2 regions of the Stenotrophomonas sp. GSD10 genome follow, and region 2 is predicted to be linked to the other one. Evidence: riboswitches for the same ligand, from Rfam matches in the RefSeq annotation. Region 2 holds a riboswitch; the other holds the start of a gene.
The links. Region 2 has a riboswitch for glycine ahead of N4G47_RS17370 (trimeric intracellular cation channel family protein). Riboswitches for the same ligand answer to the same signal wherever they lie in the genome.
Positions count from the first base shown of each region.

Region 1: it holds a riboswitch for glycine, as region 2 does, so the genes downstream of both, gcvP (aminomethyl-transferring glycine dehydrogenase) here and N4G47_RS17370 (trimeric intracellular cation channel family protein) in region 2, are expected to answer to the same signal.

Region 1 covers NZ_JAOCMC010000002.1:3,007,191-3,018,348, forward strand. Annotated here, with positions in the region: gene N4G47_RS14250 (multidrug effflux MFS transporter) at 4-1,230, opposite strand; glycine riboswitch at 1,531-1,633, shown strand; gene gcvP (aminomethyl-transferring glycine dehydrogenase) at 1,696-4,563, shown strand; gene N4G47_RS14260 (VOC family protein) at 4,656-5,066, opposite strand; gene N4G47_RS14265 (amino acid permease) at 5,169-6,536, opposite strand; gene N4G47_RS14270 (AraC family transcriptional regulator) at 6,618-7,340, opposite strand; partial or broken gene N4G47_RS14275 (catalase) at 7,456-9,545, shown strand; partial or broken gene N4G47_RS14280 (hypothetical protein) at 9,569-9,784, shown strand; gene N4G47_RS14285 (hypothetical protein) at 9,843-10,631, opposite strand; gene N4G47_RS14290 (methyl-accepting chemotaxis protein) at 10,756-11,158, opposite strand, start outside.
Region 2 covers NZ_JAOCMC010000002.1:3,713,104-3,724,261, forward strand. Annotated here, with positions in the region: gene N4G47_RS17335 (primosomal protein N') at 1-1,749, shown strand, start outside; gene N4G47_RS17340 (glutathione S-transferase family protein) at 1,853-2,473, opposite strand; gene N4G47_RS17345 (NYN domain-containing protein) at 2,585-3,364, opposite strand; gene N4G47_RS17350 (NAD(P)/FAD-dependent oxidoreductase) at 3,488-4,768, shown strand; gene N4G47_RS17355 (hypothetical protein) at 4,849-5,286, opposite strand; gene N4G47_RS17360 (nuclear transport factor 2 family protein) at 5,290-5,721, opposite strand; gene N4G47_RS17365 (GIY-YIG nuclease family protein) at 5,863-6,138, opposite strand; glycine riboswitch at 6,179-6,268, shown strand; glycine riboswitch at 6,282-6,387, shown strand; gene N4G47_RS17370 (trimeric intracellular cation channel family protein) at 6,470-7,087, shown strand; gene N4G47_RS17375 (hypothetical protein) at 7,119-7,418, opposite strand; gene N4G47_RS17380 (hypothetical protein) at 7,415-8,278, opposite strand; gene N4G47_RS17385 (3-deoxy-7-phosphoheptulonate synthase) at 8,300-9,373, opposite strand; gene N4G47_RS17390 (hypothetical protein) at 9,671-9,928, opposite strand; gene N4G47_RS17395 (DUF6616 family protein) at 10,018-10,356, opposite strand; gene N4G47_RS17400 (DNA alkylation repair protein) at 10,462-11,158, opposite strand, start outside.

The DNA.
Region 1 (11,158 bases), 710 kb from region 2:
TGCTCAATGGCCCGTGCAGGCCGCCTGTGCCGCGCGCTCGCGGTGATGTTCCCAGTACCAGAACACGAAGCCGGCAGCGAAGAACGCGGCCTGGCCCAGCGCCAGGTGCAGCGGGCTGGCACTGAGCAGCGGCGACACCACGCCGGCCACCACGGTGCTGATCATCAGCTGCACGAACGCCTGCAGCGACGAGGCCAGGCCACGCTGGTGCGGGTACATGTCCAGCACCGCCAGTGCCAGGATCGGGAAGATCAGCGACATGCCCATGCCGCCCAGGAAGATCGGCAGCACTGCCCACGGCAGCACGAACTGCGGCGACAGCGCCACGTAGCCGACATTCAGCAGCGCCGACAGCGCGCACAGGCTGAAACCGATGGCGACCTGGCGGGTGGGCGTGGTGTGCCCGGCCATGCGCCCGGACAGGAACGAGCCGGTAGTCATGCCGCCGATGGTGGGGATGAACAGCCAGGCGAACCCACCTTCACCGAGGTGCAGATGCTGCATCACGAACACCGGCGCCGAGGAGATGTACAGGAAGATGCCGCCGAAACCGATGCTGCCGGCCAGCGCCAGGCGCAGGAAGCGCGGGTTGAAGCCGATGCGCACGTAGTCGCGCATCAGCACCCGTGGCGACAACGGTACGCGTGCCTCGACCGGATGGGTTTCCGGCAGGTAGCGCGCGGTAGCCGCCAGCAGCACCAGCGCGAACACCACCAGGAACCAGAAGATCAGCGGCCATCCAGCGCCACTGAGCAGGATCCAGCCACCGATGATCGGCGCGATGGCCGGCGCGATGCCGAACAGCATCGACACCTGGCTCATCAGCCGCTGCGCGTCGTGGCCATGGTACAGGTCACGGATCACCGCGCGGCCGACGATCATGCCCACGCCCGCCGACAGCCCCTGCAGCGCGCGGAAGGCCAGCAGCGTGGTCAGGTCGGTGGACAGCGCGCAACCGACCGAGGCGCCGACGAACACCACCAGGCCACCGAGGATCACCCGCTTGCGCCCCCAGGCGTCGGACAGCGGGCCGTGCGCCAGGCTCATCAGGCCGTAGAACAGCAGGTACACGCTGATGGTCTGCTGCACCGCCACCTCGTCCACCGCCAGGCGCTGGGCCAGCTGCGGGAAGGCCGGGAAGATGGTGTCGATCGAGAACGGACCGAACATGGCCAGGCCGGCGAGCAGCAGGGCCATGCGGCGGGTGGAAGGAGCAACAGCGGCGGTCATGGAAAGGGTGTCCGGCAGGGCCATGCGCGGCACGCACGGCCGGCGCCGGTCCCCTTGCGGCAGGGACGGCGCCAGATGAATACGAGAATCCGGCCATCATAGGTGGGGATTGCACGCGATGCCATGCAGCGCTGCACAAAACGCACGACCGGGCCATCGGCCATTCAGGCCCGGCCGCACCGACCGGCGGCCGCCGGCGGGCCCGCAACGGGCTATAATCGGCGGGCAACACGGTGGGAGAAGCGGAACACCGCTGCCGAAGGCGCAACGCCCGTAATCGCTCAGGCCCGATACCACCCGTAACACAACTCTGGAGAGACCGGTTCGATCCGGCGCCGAAGGGGCACGAAGCTGCGGTTGCCCGCGCTTTTAAACTCTCAGGCAAAAGGACAGAGGGGCGCCCCGCAGACCGCCGACCGGCGGCTTGTGCCCGTGCGTGTGCCCTTTCCTGACGGATCCTTCGCCATGTCCCAGAACACCCCTTCCCTGCGTGAGCTCGAGCATCATTCCGCGTTCGTCGAGCGCCACATCGGCCCCAACGATGCCGAGATCGCGCAGATGCTCGACGTCGTCGGCCACGCGTCGCTGGATGCGATGACCGATGCCATCGTGCCGGCCAAGATCAAGTCGCCGGCGCCGCTGGCGCTGCCGGAATCGATGACCGAAGTGCAGGCACTGGCCAAGATCCGTGCGATCGCCGACAAGAACACCGTGCTGCGCAGCTTCATCGGCCAGGGCTACTACGGTACCCACACGCCGAACGTGATCCTGCGCAACATCCTGGAAAACCCGGCCTGGTACACCGCCTACACCCCGTACCAGGCGGAAATCTCGCAGGGCCGCATGGAAGCACTGATCAACTTCCAGACCCTGTGCGCCGACCTCACCGGCATGGAAATCGCCAACGCCTCGCTGCTGGACGAAGCCACCGCCGCTGCTGAAGCGATGACCCTGGCCAAGCGTTCGGCCAAGTCGAAGTCGGACACCTTCTTCGTGCACGACGCCGTGCACCCGCAGACGCTGGAACTGCTGCGCACCCGCGCCGAGCCCATGGGCATCGTGCTGCGCGTCGGCACCCCGGCCGAAGCACTGGAAGCGGAAGCCTTCGGTCTGCTGCTGCAGTATCCGGATACCTTCGGCCAGGTCGGCGACTACAAGGCGCTGGTCGATGCCGTGCACGCACGTGGCGGCCTGGTGGCCGTGGCCACCGACCTGCTGGCACTGACCCTGCTGGCCGCCCCGGGCGAATGGGGCGCGGACATCGTGGTCGGCAACAGCCAGCGTTTCGGCGTGCCGTTCGGCTTCGGTGGCCCGCACGCTGCCTTCATGGCCTGCCGTGACGCCTACAAGCGCTCGATGCCGGGCCGCCTGATCGGCGTCTCGATCGATGCCCAGGGCAACCCGGCCTACCGCCTGACCCTGCAGACCCGCGAGCAGCACATCCGCCGCGAGAAGGCCACTTCCAACATCTGTACCGCGCAGGTGCTGCTGGCGGTGATGGCCTCGATGTATGCCGTCTACCACGGCCCTGAAGGCCTGACCCGCATCGCCCGCCGCACCCACCGCCTGGCCTCGATCCTGGCCGCAGCGCTGCGCAATGCCGGCGTGCAGGTCGGTGGCGACTTCTTCGACACCCTGCACATCACCGGCGTGCACGCCGATGAGATCCACGCCAAGGCACGCGCCGCCGGCTACAACCTGCGCGCGATCGACAGCGACTCGGTCGGCATCAGCCTGGACGAAACCACCACCCGCGCCGACGTGGTTGCGCTGGCTGCGGTGTTCGGTGCCCAGGCCGACGTCGACGCGCTGGACGCCAGCACCGCCGACGCGCTGCCGGCCGGCCTGCTGCGCCAGTCCGCGTTCCTGACCCACCCGGTGTTCAACACCCACCACAGCGAGCACGAACTGCTGCGCTACCTGCGTTCGCTGGCCGACAAGGACCTGGCGATGGACCGCACGATGATCCCGCTGGGCTCGTGCACCATGAAGCTCAACGCCACCGCCGAGATGATCCCGGTGACCTGGCCGGAGTTCTCGCAGATCCATCCGCTGGTGCCGGCCGACCAGGCGCTGGGCTACAAGGAACTGATCGATACGCTGGAAGCGATGCTGGTCGAATGCACCGGCTACGACGCGGTGAGCCTGCAGCCGAACTCCGGCGCGCAGGGCGAGTACGCCGGCCTGCTGGCGATCCGTGCCTACCACCGCTCGCGCGGTGAAGGCCACCGTGACATCTGTCTGATCCCGGATTCGGCGCACGGCACCAACCCGGCTTCGGCACAGATGTGCGGCATGAAGGTGGTGGTGACCAAGACCGATGCCAACGGCAACGTCGACGTCGAAGACATCCGCGTCAATGCCGAGAAGTACAGCGACCGTCTGGCCGCGATCATGATGACCTACCCGTCCACGCACGGCGTGTTCGAGGAAGAGGTGGTCGAGATCTGCGAGATCATCCACCAGCACGGCGGCCAGGTGTATACCGACGGCGCCAACATGAACGCCCTGGTCGGCGTGGCCAAGCCGGGCAAGTGGGGTTCGGACGTTTCGCACCTGAACCTGCACAAGACCTTCTGCATTCCGCATGGCGGTGGTGGCCCGGGCGTTGGCCCGTGCGCGGTCAAGGAGCACCTGGCGCCGTTCCTGCCGGGCAAGCTGGGTGACAACGGCCCGGTCGGCATGGTCAGTGCGGCCAGCTTCGGCAGCGCCTCGATCCTGCCGATCAGCTGGATGTACATCGCCATGATGGGCAGCGAAGGCCTGCGCAAGGCCACCCAGGTCGCGCAGCTCAACGCCAACTACATCGCCAAGCGCCTGGCCCCGCACTTCAAGACCCTGTACACCGGCCGCAACGGTCTGGTCGCGCATGAGTGCATCCTGGACGTGCGCCCGCTGGAGAAGACCAGCGGCATCGGCGCCGAAGACGTGGCCAAGCGCCTGATCGACTTCGGCTTCCACGCCCCGACCCTGAGCTTCCCGGTGGCCGGCACGCTGATGGTCGAGCCGACCGAGAGCGAATCGCTGCACGAGCTGGACCGTTTCATCGACGCGATGATCCAGATCCGCGAGGAAATCAGCGCGATCGAAGACGGCCGCCTGGACCGCGAGGACAACCCGCTGAAGAACGCGCCGCACACTGCCACCGCAGTGACCGCCAGCGAGTGGACCCACGCCTACCCGCGCGAACTGGCCGCCTTCCCGCTGGCCAGCCTGAAGCAGAGCAAGTACTGGCCGCCGGTGGCACGCGTGGACAACGTGTACGGCGACAAGAACGTGATGTGCGCCTGCATCCCGGTCGATGCCTACAAGGATGATGAAGTCGAGGCGTAATCCTTCGACCCATCGGAAATGAAAACGGCCCGCGCGAGCGGGCCGTTCTCTTAAAAGAGTGTGGACCAAGATCCACACCCACAAAAAATCGATCACGGGTCCGGCATCTGCCCCAGGCTCAACTGCCACGACACACCGTAGCGGTCCTGCACCCAGCCATAGCGGTTGCTGAAATCGTAGTCGCCTACCGGCATCAGCCAGTGCCCGCCCTCGCCCAGCACGCGCGCGGCGCGTTCGAACTGTTCGGCGCCGGAGCACTCGACGAACAACGAGATCGACGGGCTGAAAGTGAAGTCGTGCACATCCAGGCTGTCGAAGCACAGGTAGTGGGTGCCACCGAGCAGGAAGATGGCCTGGCGCACCTGCCCGGGTACGCCGGCACCGGGGCCCTCCGGGTGGCGTTGCAGGGCCAGCAGGCGGAAATCGGCAAAGGCCTCGGCGTACAGGGCCAGAGCGGCCTCGGCCTGGCCGGTGAACATCAGGAACGGACGGCTGCGCAGCATGCGGTACTCCCGGTCGACGGGCCGATGACGGCCTACGCGATCAGCATTGCACGGCCGATGTGCAGCCCCCGTGGTAGTGCCGGCCGCTGGCCGGCAGCTTCGTCACGCCTCGCGCATGCGCCGGGCGATGGCGCTGCCAGCGGCGATCGTGGCGGTCAGCGCCACCATCGACAGGAACTGCAGGCGGGTATGCGACTCGCTCAGCAGCAGGCCGAAGATCAGCGCCAGGATGCCCAGCGCGCACACCGTCAGCCATGGGAAACCGGCCATGCGGAACGGCAGGCGGGTGCCCAGGCGGTCGGCACGCCGGCGCAGCACCAGCTGCGAGACCAGCGACAGCGTCCACACCAGCAGGCAGGTGGAACCGACGATGTTGAGCAGAACCGGCAGCACCCGGTCCGGGAACAGCAGTTCCATCACGGTGGCAGCGAAACCGAACAGCACGCTGGCCAGTACGGCAATCACCGGCACCTGGCGCGGATCGGTCCAACCCAGCACCGCCGGCGCCTCGCGGCGCTGCGCCAGCGAGTACATCATGCGCGAGGCGCCGTAGAGATTGGCGTTGAGCGCCGACAGCAGCGCGATCACCGCAATCAGCGTGATGGCAGTACCGGCGCCCGGGATGCGGGCGATATCCAGCACGGCGGCAAACGGCGACTTCAGTGCCTCGCTGGTCCACGGCACCACCGCGATGATCACGCTCAGCGAGCCGATGTAGAACACCAGGATGCGCCAGGCCACAGTGCGGATGGCACGGGCGATGCTGCGTTCGGGGTCTTCGGTTTCGGCTGCCGCCACCGCCACGATCTCGGTGCCGCCGAAGGCGAACACCACCACCAGCAGCGCCGCGCCGATACCGGCCAGGCCCTTCGGCGCGAAACCGCCGTGTTCGGTGAAGTTGCTCAGGCCCGGTGAGGTGACCTGCGGCAGCCAGCCCATCAGCAGCGCCACGCCGATGGCAATGAAGGCCAGGATCGCCGCCACCTTGAGGATGGCGAACCAGAATTCGAACTCGCCGAAGTTCTTCACCCCGAGCAGATTGATGGCGGTGAAGAACAGCATGAAGGCCAGCGCCGCCATCGGCACCGGTATGGCCGGCCAGACGGTAGCCAGCAGCCCGGCCGCCCCCACCGCCTCGGCGGCGATCACGATCACCAGCTGCACCCACCACAACCAGCCGACGGTGGCGCCCGCAGTGGCGCCCATGGCATCGGCGGCATACACCGAGAACGCGCCGCTGGTGGGTTTGGCCGCCGCCATCTCGCCCAGGGCGTTCATCACGATGATCACCAGCGCGCCGGCGACCAGGTAGGAGACCAATACCGCCGGACCGGCCGCCTGCACACCCACGCCCGAGCCGAGGAACAGGCCGGCGCCGATGGCGCTGCCCAGCCCCATCATGATCAGCTGGCGCGGCTTGAGCGAATGCCCGAGGCGGGACGGTGAAGCGGACGGAGTCGAATTGGGCATCGGCGGGGCTGGCGGCGGCTACAGGGGCGACACCTTACCCTGTCCCGCGCCTGCACGGATAGGCGCAGCGCAGCAGGTGGCTCAGGCCAGCGCAGGCTCGCCGACGTTGCCACCGATACGGGCCCGATAGGCACGGGGCGAGAAACCGGTTTCAGCCTTGAACTTGCGGGTGAAGGCGCTCTGGTCACTGAAACCGCAGGCCTGGCCGATGCAGGCGATGCTGTCGTCGCCATGCAGCAGGTGCATGGCCATCTGGATCCGCAGCCGGGTCAGCACCTGCTGCGGGGTCATCTGGAACACCTTGCGGAAGCTGCGCTCGAGCTTGGACAGCGAGAAGCCGGTGATGTCCAGCAGGGTCTGCATGCGCACGTTCTCGGCGTAGTGCGCGTTGAGATGGGCCAGGGCCAGCCGCAGCTGCTCGTACTGGCTGCCCAGGCTGTCCTTCTGGCCGAGGTCGCGGGAAATGCCGATCAGGCCCTCGATGGCCCCATCGACCACCAGCGGGCGCTTGCAGGTCAGGCACCAGCCCGGTTCGCGGTTGGCGAACAGATGCAGTTCCATCAGGTTCTCGATGACCTCGCCGGACAGCACGCGGGCGTCCTGATCCACGTAGTCCGCGCTCAACCCGGTCGGGTAGATCTCCGCCGCGGTACGCCCGATCACGTCCTTGCGCGCGCGCAGGCCCAGCCGCCGCAGCATGGTCTGGTTGACGTGGGTGTAACGCCCCTGGCGGTCCTTCATGAAGAACAGCACGTCCGGGATGGCGTCGAACAGGGCTTCGATGTCGGTGGGCTCGACTCGCATGCGGCAAGCATACCCGAGCCTGCTTTTGCCCGTACGTTCACCCGTGGCGGACCCTGGGTTAACGGCCATGGGGCGACTGTCAGTCCTTCTTTGTCCTTCAATCCCGGAGCCCCCGATGGCCGCCAGCAAGCCGACCGGCAAGCGCGCACCCACCCCGTCCCCCAGCCAGCGCCGCGGCGAAGGCGACGAACTGCACCTGCACGCCGGCGGCACGCACCCGCCCATGACCACCGCCCAGGGCATCCCGGTGGCCGACAACCAGAACTCGCTGCGCCAGGGGCCACGCGGCCCCACCCTGCTGGAAGATTTCATCCTGCGCGAGAAGATCACCCACTTCGACCATGAGCGCATTCCCGAGCGCATCGTGCACGCGCGCGGCAGCGCCGCCCATGGCTACTTCCAGTTGACCCGGTCGCTGGGCAGGTACACCCGCGCCCGCGTGCTCACCGAGGTGGGCACGAAGACGCCGGTGTTCACCCGCTTTTCCACCGTGGCCGGCGGCGCCGGCTCGGTTGACACCCCGCGCGACGTGCGCGGCTTCGCGGTGAAGTTCTACACGCCGGAGGGCAACTGGGACCTGGTGGGCAACAACATCCCGGTGTTCTTCATCCAGGATGCGATGAAATTCCCGGACCTGGTACATGCGGTGAAGATGGAACCGGACCGTGCATTCCCGCAGGCGGCCAGCGCCCATGACACGTTCTGGGACTTCATCTCGCTGATGCCCGAGTCGATGCACATGATCATGTGGGCAATGAGCGACCGCGCCATTCCCCGCTCGCTGCGCATGATCGAAGGCTTCGGCGTGCACAGCTTCCGCCTGTTGAACGAAGCCGGCGATTCCACGTTCGTCAAATTCCACTGGCGCCCGAAACTGGGTATCCAGTCCACGGTCTGGGACGAAGCGCTGAAGCTGCAGGCCGCCGACAATGACTTCCATCGACGCGACCTGTTCGAGGCGATCCAGCGCGGCGACTTCCCCGAATGGGAACTGGCGGTGCAGCTGTTCACCGAAGCCGAGGCTGATGCCTTCCCCTTCGACCATCTGGACCCGACCAAGATCATTCCCGAATCACTGGTGCCCCTGCAGGTGATCGGGAAGATGGTGCTGGACCGCTGGCCGGACAACTTCTTCGCCGAAACCGAACAGGTGGCGTTCTGCCCGGCCAATGTGCCGCCGGGCATCGACTTCAGCAACGACCCGCTGTTGCAGGGGCGGCTGTTCTCCTACCTGGACACGCAGCTGATCCGCCTTGGCGGACCGAACTTCCACCAGATTCCGGTCAATGCCCCCGCTGTCCCTTCGCCAACCACCAGCGCGACGGGCACATGCAGATGCAGGTGCCCAAGGGGCGCGTGGCCTACGACCCCAGTTCGCTGGAAGACGACAGCCCACGCGAGACACCGGCGGGGTTCCGCAGCCACCCAAGCGCCGACGATGGTCGCAAGGGGCGCACGCGTGCGGAGAGCTTTGCCGACCACTACAGCCAGGCGCGCGCGTTCTTCCGCAGCCTGGAAAAGCCCGAACAGGCGCACCTGGCCTCGGCGCTGGTGTTCGAGTTGTCGAAAGTGGAAACGCTGAAGGTGCGCGTGCGCACCGTCAGTCATCTGCGCAACATCGACGAGGCGCTCGCCCAGCGCGTGGCCGACGGCCTGGCCCTGGCCGCGTTGCCCGAGCCTGCGCCGACCGCGGTGCCGGCGCGCGACCTGCCGGCCGTGCCCGAAGTGCGGGTGATCGGCCGCAGCAAGGACACGCTGCAGGGCCGTTGCATCGGCATCCTGTTCGACGAGGGTTCGGATGCAGGTGTGCTTGCCGCCCTGCAGAAGGCCGCGCGCAAGGCCGGCGCCGAAGTGAAGCTGGTCGCGCCCAAGGTCGGTGGCGCCACGCTCAGCAACGGCAAGGCGCAGGCCGCCGATGGCCAATTGGCAGGCACGCCGTCGGTGGTGTTCGATGCGGTGGCCGTGGTGCTCGGTGCAGACGCTGCCAAGGCACTGGCCAAGGACGCGGCGGCGGTCGAGTTCGTCAGCCATGCCTGGGCGCATCTGAAAGCCATTGCCAGCGATGTGGGCGGCCAGTCGCTGTTGAAGGCCGCACGCGTGGGCAATGATGCCGGCATCGTGGAGGCCGAGGACACCAGGGCGTTCCTCACCGCCGCCGCGACCCGCCAGTGGGCGCGCGAACCCAAACTGCGCCTGCTGGCCTGAATCTTCCTTCCCGGAGAAACGACATGTCCCAGGGCGACAAATCCGCGTACACCGACAAGCAGAAGCGCCAGGCCGAGCACATCGAAGAAAGCGAACGCGAGCGCGGCGCCAGCAAGCGCACGGCCGAGCGTATTGCCTGGGCCACCGTGAACAAGCAGGACGGCGGTGGCAAGCGCAGTGGCAGCGGGCGCAAGGCGGTGAAGAAGAAGGCAGCGCAGAAGGCGACACGAACCCGCACGCGCGCAGGATGATCACTGAGTGGTGGTGTCCGTGCTGTGCAACGGCGCAACGGCACCATCAACGGCCTGCACCGCTCTTTGCCACCACTGGCTGCACGCTTGCCGCCTGCAGCGTGCGCACCGCTGCGATTGGAATGGCTTCGGCACGCCGCTGCTGCGGCCACCAGACGAACAGGAAAGCACTGCTGGAACCCAGAAGGCGGGCACTGCCCGGCAGCGGCGCCGGGTCGCCGTTGAGTTGCAGGCGGATCACCTCGCCCTTGCCATGACTTCGGATCTGCTGCCCGCGCACCTGCACGTAGTTGGCCGCGCCGATGGCCATGAAAGCGGCCACGGCCAGGGTCATCGCCGTCAGGGGCCGCAGCCCGATGCCCTCCCAGCTGGTCAGGAACGAACGCCGGAGCAGCACCCGCCAGATCCAGCTGCGTCCACGCAGCTGCTCCAGCTTGGCGGCATTGCGCATGCGCAGCGTTTCCGGCCAGCTCGCCACCAGCACCACCAGCAGCCCCAGCGCCAGCAGCAGCACATAGGCGGGGTCGCGGATACCGGCAACCAGGAAATCACTGGGCTGCATGTAGTCCAGGATCGACAGCTCGAACCCGCGGTAGAACCAGAAGCTGCACCACAGGCCCAGTGCTGACACCAGCAGATAGGCCACGCTGAACAGCAGCGCCGGTTCGCGGCGCATGCGGCGCACCATCTGCATCACCGCCGAATCATCATCGCCGCCGGTCAGCGGCAGCATCGACCAGTCGGTCGGTCCTTCCGGTGGCGCGACGGCGGCCACCTCCATGTCCTGCACTCTCGGCACGTCGCCATAGGTGCCTTCCGGTTCCCTACTGTCCATATCGCCCCCTTTTCCGCCGAGCATCGCCGAAAAAGGGGCGTGCGGTAGAGTCGAGCTCGCTCGACTGCTCTCGATCTCCGTACACAGGCAGTCGAGCAAGCTCGACGCTACCGTTGCCTACCGGTCAGGCCGCGCGCGCTGCCGCGGCGCGGGCAGCTGCGCCCTGCTCCAGCTGAAACACCGACACCGAGGTGGTCAGCGCATGCGCCTGCTCTTCCAGCGCGCGGCTGGCGGCGGTGGCTTCTTCCACCAGCGCAGCGTTCTGCTGGGTCACCTGATCCATCTGCACCACCACCTGGTTGACCTGCTCGATGCCGGCCGCCTGTTCCTTGCTGGCCGCGGCGATATCGCTCATCAGCTGGGTAGTGCGCGAACTGGCCTGGGCCACGCGGGCGATCGCCGCTTCGGATTCAACGGTCACCGCCAGGCCACTCTTCACCTTGGCAGCGGCGTCTTCGATCAGCTCCTTGATCTCCTTGGCGGCGACACCGGCACGTTGTGCGAGCGTGCGCACTTCGCTGGCAACC
Region 2 (11,158 bases):
CTGGCCGAGGCCATCGTCGATGAAGACGTGCTGGGCGAACGCATGCAGGACTGGCGCACCGCCGCGCGCAGCCTGGCCAAGCGTGAACTGGCCGAGCGTGTCGCGCTCAGCGTGGCACCGCAGCATGCGCAACCGCTGCCCGGCCCCACCCTCAACCCGGACCAGGCCGAGGCAGTGGCGTCGATCAACGCTGCTGAAGGTTTCCAGCCGTTCCTGCTCGATGGCGTGACCGGCAGCGGCAAGACCGAGGTCTACCTGCAGGCGATCATCCACTGCCTGGCGCAAGGCCGGCAGGCGCTGGTGCTGGTGCCGGAAATCGGCCTCACCCCGCAGACCCTGGCGCGATTCCGCGGTCGCCTCGGCATCGCGGTGCATGCGCTGCATTCGGGCCTGAACGACAACGAGCGCGCGCGGGTCTGGGCGGCAGCTTCGCGCGGCGAGGCACGGGTGATCGTCGGTACGCGTTCGGCGGTGTTCACGCCGTTGCCGCAGGCCGGCCTGTTGATCGTCGATGAGGAACACGACGGCAGCTACAAGCAGCAGGATGGCATCCGCTACCACGCCCGCGACTTCGCCCTGGTGCGGGCCAAGGCACTGGGCATCCCGGTACTGCTGGGCAGCGCCACCCCTTCGCTGGAAACGCTGCACAACGCCTATGCCGGGCGTTACACCCACCTGCGCCTGAAGCAGCGCGCCGGTGATGCACGACCACCGCGCGTGCGCATTCTGGATGTGCGCAAGCGGCCTCTGCATGACGGCCTCTCGGCCGATGTGCTGGCCGGCATCGGTGAACACCTGCAGCGCGGCCAGCAGGTGCTGGTGTTCAAGAACCGCCGTGGCTACGCACCGGTGCTGCTGTGCCACGACTGCGGCTGGACTGCGCCGTGCCAGCGCTGCGATGCGCCGATGACCGTGCACGGCGGTGGCCGTCGCCTGCAGTGCCATCACTGTGGCGCGCGACAGCCGGCACCGCTGGCATGCCCGGCCTGCGGCAGCCTGGCCCTGCAACCGCAGGGCATCGGCACCGAACGCCTGGAAGAGCACCTCACCGCCGCATTCGCCGATTTCCCGGTGGTCCGCATCGATCGCGGCACCACCTCACGCCGTGATGCGCTGGAGCAGCAGCTGGCGAAACTGGGCGACCAGCCTGGCATCCTGGTCGGCACACAGATCCTGGCCAAGGGCCACGACCTGCCCAAGCTGACCCTGGTGGTGGTGGTCGGCATCGATGAGGGCCTGTTCTCGGCCGACTTCCGCGCCAGCGAGAAACTGGCGCAGCAGCTGATCCAGGTCGCCGGCCGTGCAGGCCGTGCACGCGACCCGGGCGAGGTCTGGCTGCAGACCCATCACCCCGGGCACCCGCTGCTGGAAACACTGGTCAGCGGTGGCTACCACCCGTTCGCGCAGGCCGAGTTGAACCAGCGCCAGGCCGCGGGTTTCCCACCGTTCGCGCATCTGGCGCTGATGCGCGCCGAAGCGCAGCAGGTCGAACATGCCAATGCCTTCCTGCTGGCGGCACGGCAGCTGCTGGGCGAACAGGCCGTGGTGGACGCGTACGGCCCCATGCCGGCACCGATGCCGCGCCGCGCCGGCTACCAGCGCACACAGTTGTTGCTGTCGGCGTCGCAGCGCCCCCGCTGCATGGCGTGCTGGCGCAGCTGGTGCCGCAGCTGTATGCGCTGCCGGAAGCACGCAAGGTGCGCTGGTCGCTGGATGTGGATCCAACGGATCTGTATTGAGCGCCGGTAGCGCCGGTAGAGTCGAGCTTGCTCGACTGCTCATGACGAACGGCAGTCGAGCAAGCTCGACTCTACCGGTGCCGCGGCAGGGCTCCGACCCCGAACTCCGGCGCTTACGTCATCGGTGACATCACGCCACGCTGGTACGCCGGTCGCTCGCGCAGGCGGGCGTACCACTCGGCCAGATGCGGTAGTTCCGGGCGCTGGATCGGCAGCTCGAACCAGGCATAGACCAGCGCGCCGAGCGGAATGTCGCCCATCGCGAACTTCGCGCCCGACAGCCACGGCTGGGTGGCCAGCGTTGCATTGGCCATGGCGAGGTAGTCTCCGGCGCGCACGATGGCGGCATTGATGCGCGCCTCGTCACGGTCGGCCGGGGCGGTGCGCATGATGCCCCAGATCAGTTCGGAGTACAGCGGCGCCATCCGCGAAGTGCTCCAGTCCATCCACTTCTCGGCCTGCGCACGCTCCATCGGGTCTTCGGCATACAGCGTGCCCAGCGCATAGCGAGCGCTCAGGTAGCGCACGATGGTGTTCGATTCCCACAGCGGAAGGCCGTGATCCTCGATCACCGGCACCAGTCCATTCGGGTTCATCGCCACGTACTCGGCTGACTGCGTGCCGCCGTGGCTGCCGCCCACCTCGATGGACTGGTAGGGCAGGCCGATCTCCTCGGCACACCACAACACCTTGCGGACGTTGCTGGAATTGTGACGTCCCCAGATCTTCAACATGCAGGTTTCCTTGCTGGCAATGCGAGCGGCAACGATACGCCTGATCCGCGCGGGTGTGTGCGTGCTGGATGCTGGATCTGGCGGCCGGGCATTGCCGGCCAGCGGCCGGCACTACCGGTTCTTTTTCGGCAGGGCGCGCACGTAGGAGGATTTGCCGTCCTTCTTCAGCTCGAACAGGCCAATGGCCGCCAGCAGGTCACTGAGTTTGCCGTAGCCGTAATTGCGCGAATCGAACGAGGCCTGGTTGCCGATCTGGCTGCCGACCGGCCCCAGGTGCGACCAGCCGTCCTCGCCTTCGGCCGCCGACACCGCGCGCCTCAGCATCTTCACCAGCCGGGTGTCACTGCGCATTTCCGCGCCGCTCTTGCGCGGGCGGGCATCGTCGCTGGGCAGCGGCTCGTTCGATGTCTGCTCACTCGGCGCCTGCTCGACATCCGGCACACTGGCATGGGTCTGGCCCAAGGCTTCCAGATAGGTGAACTTCGAACACGCGTTGACGAACGGTTCCGGTGTTTTCTTCTCGCCGAAGCCGTACACCTTCACGCCATCGGTGAGCAGGCGCATCACCATCGGAGTGAAATCGGCATCGCTGGAAACGATGGCAAATCCATCCAGGTTGCGCGCGTACAGCAGGTCCATGGCATCGATCACCATCGCCATGTCCGAGGCATTCTTGCCCTTGCTGTAGGCGAACTGCTGGATCGGGCGGATCGCATACTCGTGCAGCACCGCTTCCCAACCCTTCAATCGCGGGCTCTTCCAGTTGCCATAGGCGCGACGCACGTTGGCCACGCCATAGCGCGCCACTTCGGCCAGGACTTCGTCGATCTTCGAGGCCGGCGCATTGTCGGCGTCGATCAACAGGGCGATGCGCTTTTCCGGTTCGCTCATGGGCTCCTCAGGGGCGTGTGCCTGAACCCGAGTATCGCCGATCCCTGCGGGCGCTGACGTGACAGGCGGCCGGCGTGCGAAGATGCCAGGCGCTTCCCCCAATGCCCCCACTGGAGTGAGTCGATGAGTCGTGAGCGCGTTCCCCACCTGGTCGTTGTCGGCGGCGGTTTTGCCGGTCTCTGGGCCACCCGTGCCCTGGCCCGCGAGCGCATACGCATCACCCTGGTCGACCGCCGCAACCATCACCTGTTCCAGCCGCTGCTGTACCAGGTGGCCACCGCCGGCCTGTCCGCGCCGGATATCGCCGCGCCGCTGCGCCACATCCTCGGCCACCAGCGCAATGTGGAAGTGCGGCTGGGCGAAGTGGTGGCCATCGACAAGCAGGCCCGGCAGATCCGCATGGCCGACGGCAGCACGCTGGACTACGACAGCCTGCTGCTGGCCACCGGCGCTACCCACGCCTACTTCGGCAACGACCAATGGGCCGATGATGCGCCCGGCCTGAAGACCCTGGACGACGCCATCGCGCTGCGCCGCAAGCTGCTGCTGGCCTTCGAACGTGCCGAGGCCGAACCGGACCCGGCGAAGAAGGCGGCGTGGCTGAGTTTCGCCATCGTCGGCGGCGGCCCCACCGGCGTTGAACTGGCCGGCACCCTGGCCGAGATCGCACGGCACACGCTGCGCAACGAATTCCGCCACATCGACCCGGCCAGCGCCAAGGTGCGCTTGGTCGAAGCCGGGCCACGCGTGCTGTCCTCCTTCCCGGAAGTGCTTTCGCTGAAGGCGCGCCGGCAGCTGGAAAAGCTGGGCGTGGAAGTGCTGACCGGCACCCCGGTAAGCGACATCGACAGCCAGGGCTTCAAGCTGGGCGATCAGTTCGTTCCGGCACGCACCGTGGTGTGGGCCGCCGGCGTGGCCGCCTCACCGCTGGCGCGCACGCTGGAGGTGCCGCTGGACCGCGCCGGGCGCGTGCAGGTGCAGCCGGACCTGACCCTGCCCGGTCACCCGGAGCTGTTCGTGGCCGGTGACCTGGCCGCACTGAGCCAGGCCGACGGCAAGCCGGTACCCGGCGTGGCACCGGCCGCCAAGCAGATGGGCAAGTACGTGGCCGAGGTGATCCGCGCGCGCCTGCACGGCAAGCCCGAGCCCGGTCCGTTCACGTATGCCGACTACGGCAACCTGGCCACCATCGGCCGCATGGCCGCGATCGTGCATCTGGGCCGGCTGCAGCTGTCCGGTGTGCTGGCGTGGTGGTTCTGGCTGGCCGCGCACGTGTTCTTCCTGATCGGCTTCCGCAACCGCCTCGTGGTGCTGCTGAACTGGGCGGTGGCGTACTGGAGCTACCAGCGCAGCGCGCGCATCATCTTCGGCGATGACCGCGACGACCGGCGGCCGAAGCGGTAGGGCCGCCAGCCGAAGGGTCGGATCCCTTTCCGCAGGAAAGGGCTCTGACCCCGTTGACGTCATCCACGCATGGTGTGGATCTACTTCATCCGTGGGCGCGACCATTGCTGGCAGAAGTCTTGCTTCCTCGCCGTGTCGGCAATCTGCGCCGCACCCCAGTGCCGGGTAATCCAGATCGTCAGTGCTGCGCTGCTCAGATGCCGGCGCAGCATGCCGCGATGAGGCTGCTGCGACAGGTGGCTTTGGGCAATCCAGAGGGCCTCCCGCTCCACTTCGGGCGCCTTCTTCTTCATCACGTCCTTGTCGAAGAACTGCGCGGCGAATCGCCAGGGATTCATCGATTGGTACTCCGCCTGTGGTTCAGTGCCGCACGCGGCCACATCACTGGCCGCGCGGCCGGCCGGCTTCGGTCGACCGTCCACCAGTGCCATCCCGAGCAGGTACAACAGGCCAGGCAGCAGCGCGATGCCGGCGACCAGCACTGCGATGCCGAGCCATGCGCGGCCAGCAGTGCGCATGGGTTATTCCGCCTTCGACTTCGGGTACCACAGCGCGTTGACGATGACCCAGCGCTGGTCGAAGCGCCCCATGTGGAAGTAGTCGACGAACCACGGGGTTTCCAGCCGCACCGAGGCGGCGTTGCCGGTCACGTCCAGCACCGTGCAGCGGCGGTCCCACTGATCCTTCGGCGTCTTCAGTGCGCCCTGCTTTGTCAGCGCGACCAGCTCCTCCTTCGACATCCGGCGCAGGCCGAGTCGCTCGTCGGGCGTATCGCCGAGCACCGCGCGCTTGGCCAGATCCGGATGAAGGGAACGGGCGACGCGCTGCGGGTCGGCCTCCAGCTGGCCATCGACGTAGTCGTGGCAGGTGGATTCGATGGCCGCGATCGTGGCCGGGTCGGCGGCGGGGCTGGCTGATGCGGAGAGAGCGAACAGCAGGGCAAGGGCGGACATCCGGGTCACCAGCGCTGAGGGCTGGGCGATCATGGCATGGCCGCACGCGCCCATCCACGCATGGCGTGGATCTACTGTAGAGCCGAGCCCATGCTCGGCGGATCCTCGTCGCCAATCCAGCAGCCGAGCATGGGCTCGGCTCTACGGAACAGCCTCGACAGGCGCCTGCAGCCAGGCCAGCTTGCGTTCGCGGGGCTGCTGCTTGAGCTGCCACTCGGCGCGCGAGGCGGCGGCCCGGTCCGGGTACTCGCGCACGGCCAGCACGCGCAGCGGCGGCCGGGCGCGGGTGTAGCGGGCGCCCTTGCCGGCCTGGTGGGCGGCGAAACGCGCGTCCACGTCGGTGCTGATGCCGGCGTAGAAGCTGCCGTCGCGGCATTCGAGCAGGTACAGGAACCAGGGGCGGAGGGACGGGGCCATGCCCGGATTATGCCGTGCTGCACTGCAGCGGATATACTGGCGCCCGAATGCAGGAGAGAGGCGCCGCGCTGGCGCCCGCCGAAGGCGCAGGCTCCCATGATCGCTCAGGCCGGTGGGCTGGAATCCCACCAACCATGCATTCGACTCGCCGAGCTGGAGAGAGGTCACCGGGCATGCCCGGGACGATCCGCCGAAGGGGCACGCGGCCTACGCCGCTGAACTCTCAGGCAAAAGGACAGCGGGAGCGGCACCGGTCGTCGTCATCCCGTCATTGCGCAGGCAGTGGCGGTATATGCGCATGGCCGGCCCCACCGCGCCCGGAGCCTGCCCCATGCTGCTGTCCATCATCTACCTGATCGCCATTTCCGCCGAAGCCATGACCGGCGCGCTGTCCGCCGGCCGCCGCCGCATGGACCTGTTCGGCGTGGTCATGATCGCCTGCGTCACCGCCCTCGGCGGCGGTTCGCTGCGCGACATCCTGCTCGGCCACTACCCACTGGGCTGGGTGAAGCATCCCGAGTATCTGGGCTTCACTGTGTGCGCCGCGCTGATCGCCACCTGGGTGGCGCGCTGGATGCACCACTTCCGCCGCACCTTCCTGGTGCTCGATGGCCTGGGCCTGATCGCCTTCACCCTGATCGGCTGCTCGATCGCGCGTGAGGCGGGCCATGCCACCCCCATCGTGCTGATCGCCGGCATGCTGACCGGTGCGTTCGGCGGCGTGCTGCGCGACATCCTCTGCAACGAGGTGCCGCTGATCTTCCAGAAGGAGCTGTACGCGATCATCGCGCTGCTGACCGGCGCGGCGTATCTACTGCTGCTGCACTGGGGCGTGGCCGACGCCACTGCCATTCTGTGCTGCCTGGGCGGCGGCTTCGCGATGCGCCTGCTGGCGATCCACTACCGCTGGGAAATGCCGAAGTTCGTGTATCACGACGAAGTGCATTGACCGCGGCCTGGCGGGTGCGCCTGCTTCCGGATCACTTGCGCAGGCGGGAGTTCATCGGGCTCCCGCCTGCAAGGATGCGCAGCCGGTAGGCCTCTGAGGGATAGACACTCCATGGGCTGTCACAGTCATCGCTGCCGGGGTCGACCTGCTCGAGCAGCTCGGGATCTATCCATCCGGACAGATAGTCAGGATCGGATCGTCTACTGAAGCCCGGGCAGTGAACCCCGCCCTCAACGACAATCTCGTTCTGGACGGTGGAAACGAAGCTGGCGTGCAGATCACGACCGACCTGTGTGTATGCGCCTGTCTCGAGATAGGTCTGCACGATCATGCTTCCCCTACGGCCAGAGTTCCATCGTTGAGCGAGCACGCGTGGAGATGCTCACACGCAAGATCGTCGCGCACGAAAACCCAACCACCACAGTCAAGATTGCGGGCGCTGAGACTGCCCAGGACGATCACACACAGCGTCTCGCTCAGATCATTGAGCGCCAGCGTGCCTTCCACGCTCAGATCTCCGTCGACGATCACGCAATCTGTTTCGCAGTCCGAGCGCCAGTCGCCAACGAGGGATGCTGCAGGCACCACCTTGAACGAAGAGGGGGACTCACGATCATCGCGCTGTTGGTCGGCAGAGGCCGCGATCATCGCCCTGGCCTTCAACGTCGTACGCAGAAGTGCCTGGTCTCCTTCGTTGCGGTAAAGCTCGATTCTTTCATCAAGTTCCGCCAGCAGGCTGGCCGTGGTCGCGGGAGACGAGGATTCGAACCAGTCCTCGATGACGGAGATCGCGTCATCGGCAATCGGGCCGCCTTTCAAGCGCACGAGGGCCATGGCGGCCTCTCCGGAAACTGATCGGCATTCTGGCTGCAGCGGGCTGTCGTCGGGGAAAACGTGCATCGGCGGGGTCCAACCAGGCGAGGCCCCGATCTTCGGCCGAAGCTGCAGACAGATTCCATGCAACTGTTCCGAAATCGTGCCGTGGCCTGCTCCTATCCACGCATGGCGTGGATCTACCGCGGCAACCGCATCGTCAATGGTCGGGGTTCGTACCACCCCGGCGATGTACCTGGCGCTGTCGCACATACGCAGCGCCAGGCGCATCGCCGGTGCGGACGGGCCGGTCTCCAACTCCGACCGGCCCTGATCGCGGCCGCACCCCCGCAGGCGCTGGCCGCCATCCACACACATGCCGCACTCGGGCGGCTTCCATCAGGCGGCTTCGGACACCTTCACTTCACGACGGGCGCGCACGGCCGCAGCCAGTCGCTCCAGTACCGTCACGGTGGTGTCCCAGTCGATGCAGCCATCGGTGATGCTCTGCCCGTAGACCAGCGGCTGGCCTTCCACCAGTTCCTGGCGGCCACCGACCAGATGGCTCTCGATCATCACACCGACGACGCGCTGTTCGCCGTCTTCCAACTGAACGGCGATGTCTTCGATCACCTTCGGCTGGTTCTCGGGGTTCTTCAGGCTGTTGGCATGGCTGGCGTCGATCATCAGGCGCGTCGGCAGCTTGGCCTTGGCCAGCGCCTGGCAGGCCTCGCCCACGCTGGCCGCATCGTAGTTCGGCTGCTTGCCGCCGCGCAGGATCACGTGGCAATCCGGGTTGCCGGTGGTCGAAACGATGGCGGTGCCGCCCTGCTTGGTCACCGACAGGAAGTGATGCGGATTCGAAGCAGCGCCCACCGCATCGGCGGCGATCTTCACGTTGCCGTCGGTGCCATTCTTGAAGCCGACCGGGCACGACAGCCCCGATGCCAGTTCGCGATGCACCTGGCTTTCAGTGGTGCGCGCACCAATGGCGCCCCATGCCACCAGATCGGCGATGTACTGCGGGGAGATCACGTCGAGGAACTCGACACCGGCCGGCAGGCCGAGCTTGTTGATGTCGCGCAGCAGGCCACGTGCGATGCGCAGGCCCTTGTCGATCCTGAAGCTGCCATCCAGGTCCGGATCATTGATCAGGCCCTTCCAGCCCACCGTGGTGCGCGGCTTCTCGAAGTACACGCGCATGACGATTTCCAGTTCGCCGGCCAGCGCATCGCGCAGCGGCTTCAGGCGCTGGGCGTACTCGATGGCGGCGTGCGGGTCGTGGATCGAGCACGGGCCGACCACCACCGCCAGGCGGTCGTCACGGCCGTGCAGGATCTGGTGCAGGGCCGCGCGCGAGGCGCTGACGGTGTCGGAAGCTTCATCGTCACACGGCAGCATCGCCAGCAGCTGGGCAGGCGGTGTCAGCGGTTCGATGGTGCGGATACGCAGGTCGTCGGTGTGCGGGGGCATGGGGGAGATCTCCGGAACGTTGGGGGTCCCCAGCGTGGCGGCATGAAAAAAGCCGCCAGGTTCGCTGGCGGCTTTCGGGAATGCGTCTGAAGCTTTCTTCAGGGTGAGCGCAGTCCTTCCTCCGCCAGTGGCTTCGGAAAGTAATACCAAAAGTAAAAGCTGGCGCGGGCTGCGTTCATGGGGTGTATTGATAGCACAGCTTTTGCGCAGTGCAAAATGTTTCATCCGCAACTGGGGAGGCGGTTCAGCGATGTGTGCGCGCGCACCGTGCATCGGCTGGCTGGCACGCGAAATCGCTCATTTGCCATGCACTTCCACATCCAACAGCAACCCTTCATGGATGTCGGCCCAGCGCTCCAGCACGCGGCCCAGTTCCTGCCGCGCTTCCTCCAGCTGTTCCGGGTTGAGCAGGGAACGGGCGGTGTAGAGGTCGGACACCAGCCGCCGCAGGACGGGCTCAGGGATGGCCACCGACGGCCCTTCCACTTCCGGCAGCTGCAGTGCCGGCGTGTCGCCAAGCGGGCCGTAAAGCGTTACCTGGAGCGTGCTCTGCATGATCGACTTCCGTGCGGATGACAGGGGCAATGCACTGTTTACCGCGTCCGGGTGACAGGCGCATGTGCCGTGGGCATCCGCAGGCGCTGCTACAAAGCGGCCAGATCGGTCAGGTGCTGCGCCATGCCATCGTCCGCACCCAGTGCGTTGGTGGTGCTGAAGTACCGATGCCAGCCGGTGGCAGCAATGCCTTCGACCAGAGCGTCGGCGTCTTCCCGGCTCGCGCACCTCCAGACGGCATAGAACTGTTCGCCGCTACCCTGCACTACGCCGGTGGCAACGCGGCCCATTGCCACCGACGTGATGCGGGCCGGATCGAACTGCTGCATGCCGGCACCGATGCGGTCGAAGAAGGCGGTGCGTTGCTCGGGCGGCAGAGCGGCCCAGGCGGGAGTGGCGGTGTAGAGCTCGATGAGGGTGTGGGACATGGGGTTCTTCCTTGAGGGTTGCCGGCCAGCGGCCGGCACTACCGCAACGGGGGTTGCCGGCCAGCGGCCGGCACTACCGCAACGGGGGTTGCCGGCCAGTGGCCGTTATTGCCGCAGCGAACGTAGTGCGCGCTTGCGGATGTAGGCGTTGGCGCTGCTGTGGTGTTCGCCTTGCCAGCGCGCGCACAGGTCGCGCAGCCAGCGCGGCTGGGTCTTGCCGGCATCGTTGAGCCAGTTGCCGACCGAATCCTGTACGTAGCGCTCGGGGTCGTTGGCCAGGGCTTCAAGCATCGGCAGTGCATGTTCTGGATGCTGCTTGAACAGCGCGATATGCGTGGCCCACACCCCGCGCGGACGCAGGGCTTCACAGGCGAAGCGACGCAGGTAGGGCGATGCTTCATCTGTCCACGGCAGCAGCAGCTCAAGCGCCTGCAGCGGTGCCGCCACGATGTCCATGCGCAGTGCCAGCCACGCCCATTCGCGCACGCCGAAATGCGGGTCATCGGCGAGTGGGCGCATCGCCTGCAGCTTCGCCGCAAGGGATGCAGAGCTGTCGCCGCCAATCAGGTAACAGGACCAGCCGCGCACGGTATCGGACATGTGCGCCCGCCAGTGCAGCGGATCACCCTGCCCGGCTTCGCGCAGCAGCGTCGCGGCCAACGCCATGCGCACGGTGATGCCTTTGCCTGCTGCGTCACGCATGCGTTGCACGGCGGCCGCTTGCAGCGCGGGCACCACCGCAGGCAACAGTGCGCCGAAGTCCACTGCCAGGCATTCGGCCAGATGAGTGGCGGCGGTGCTG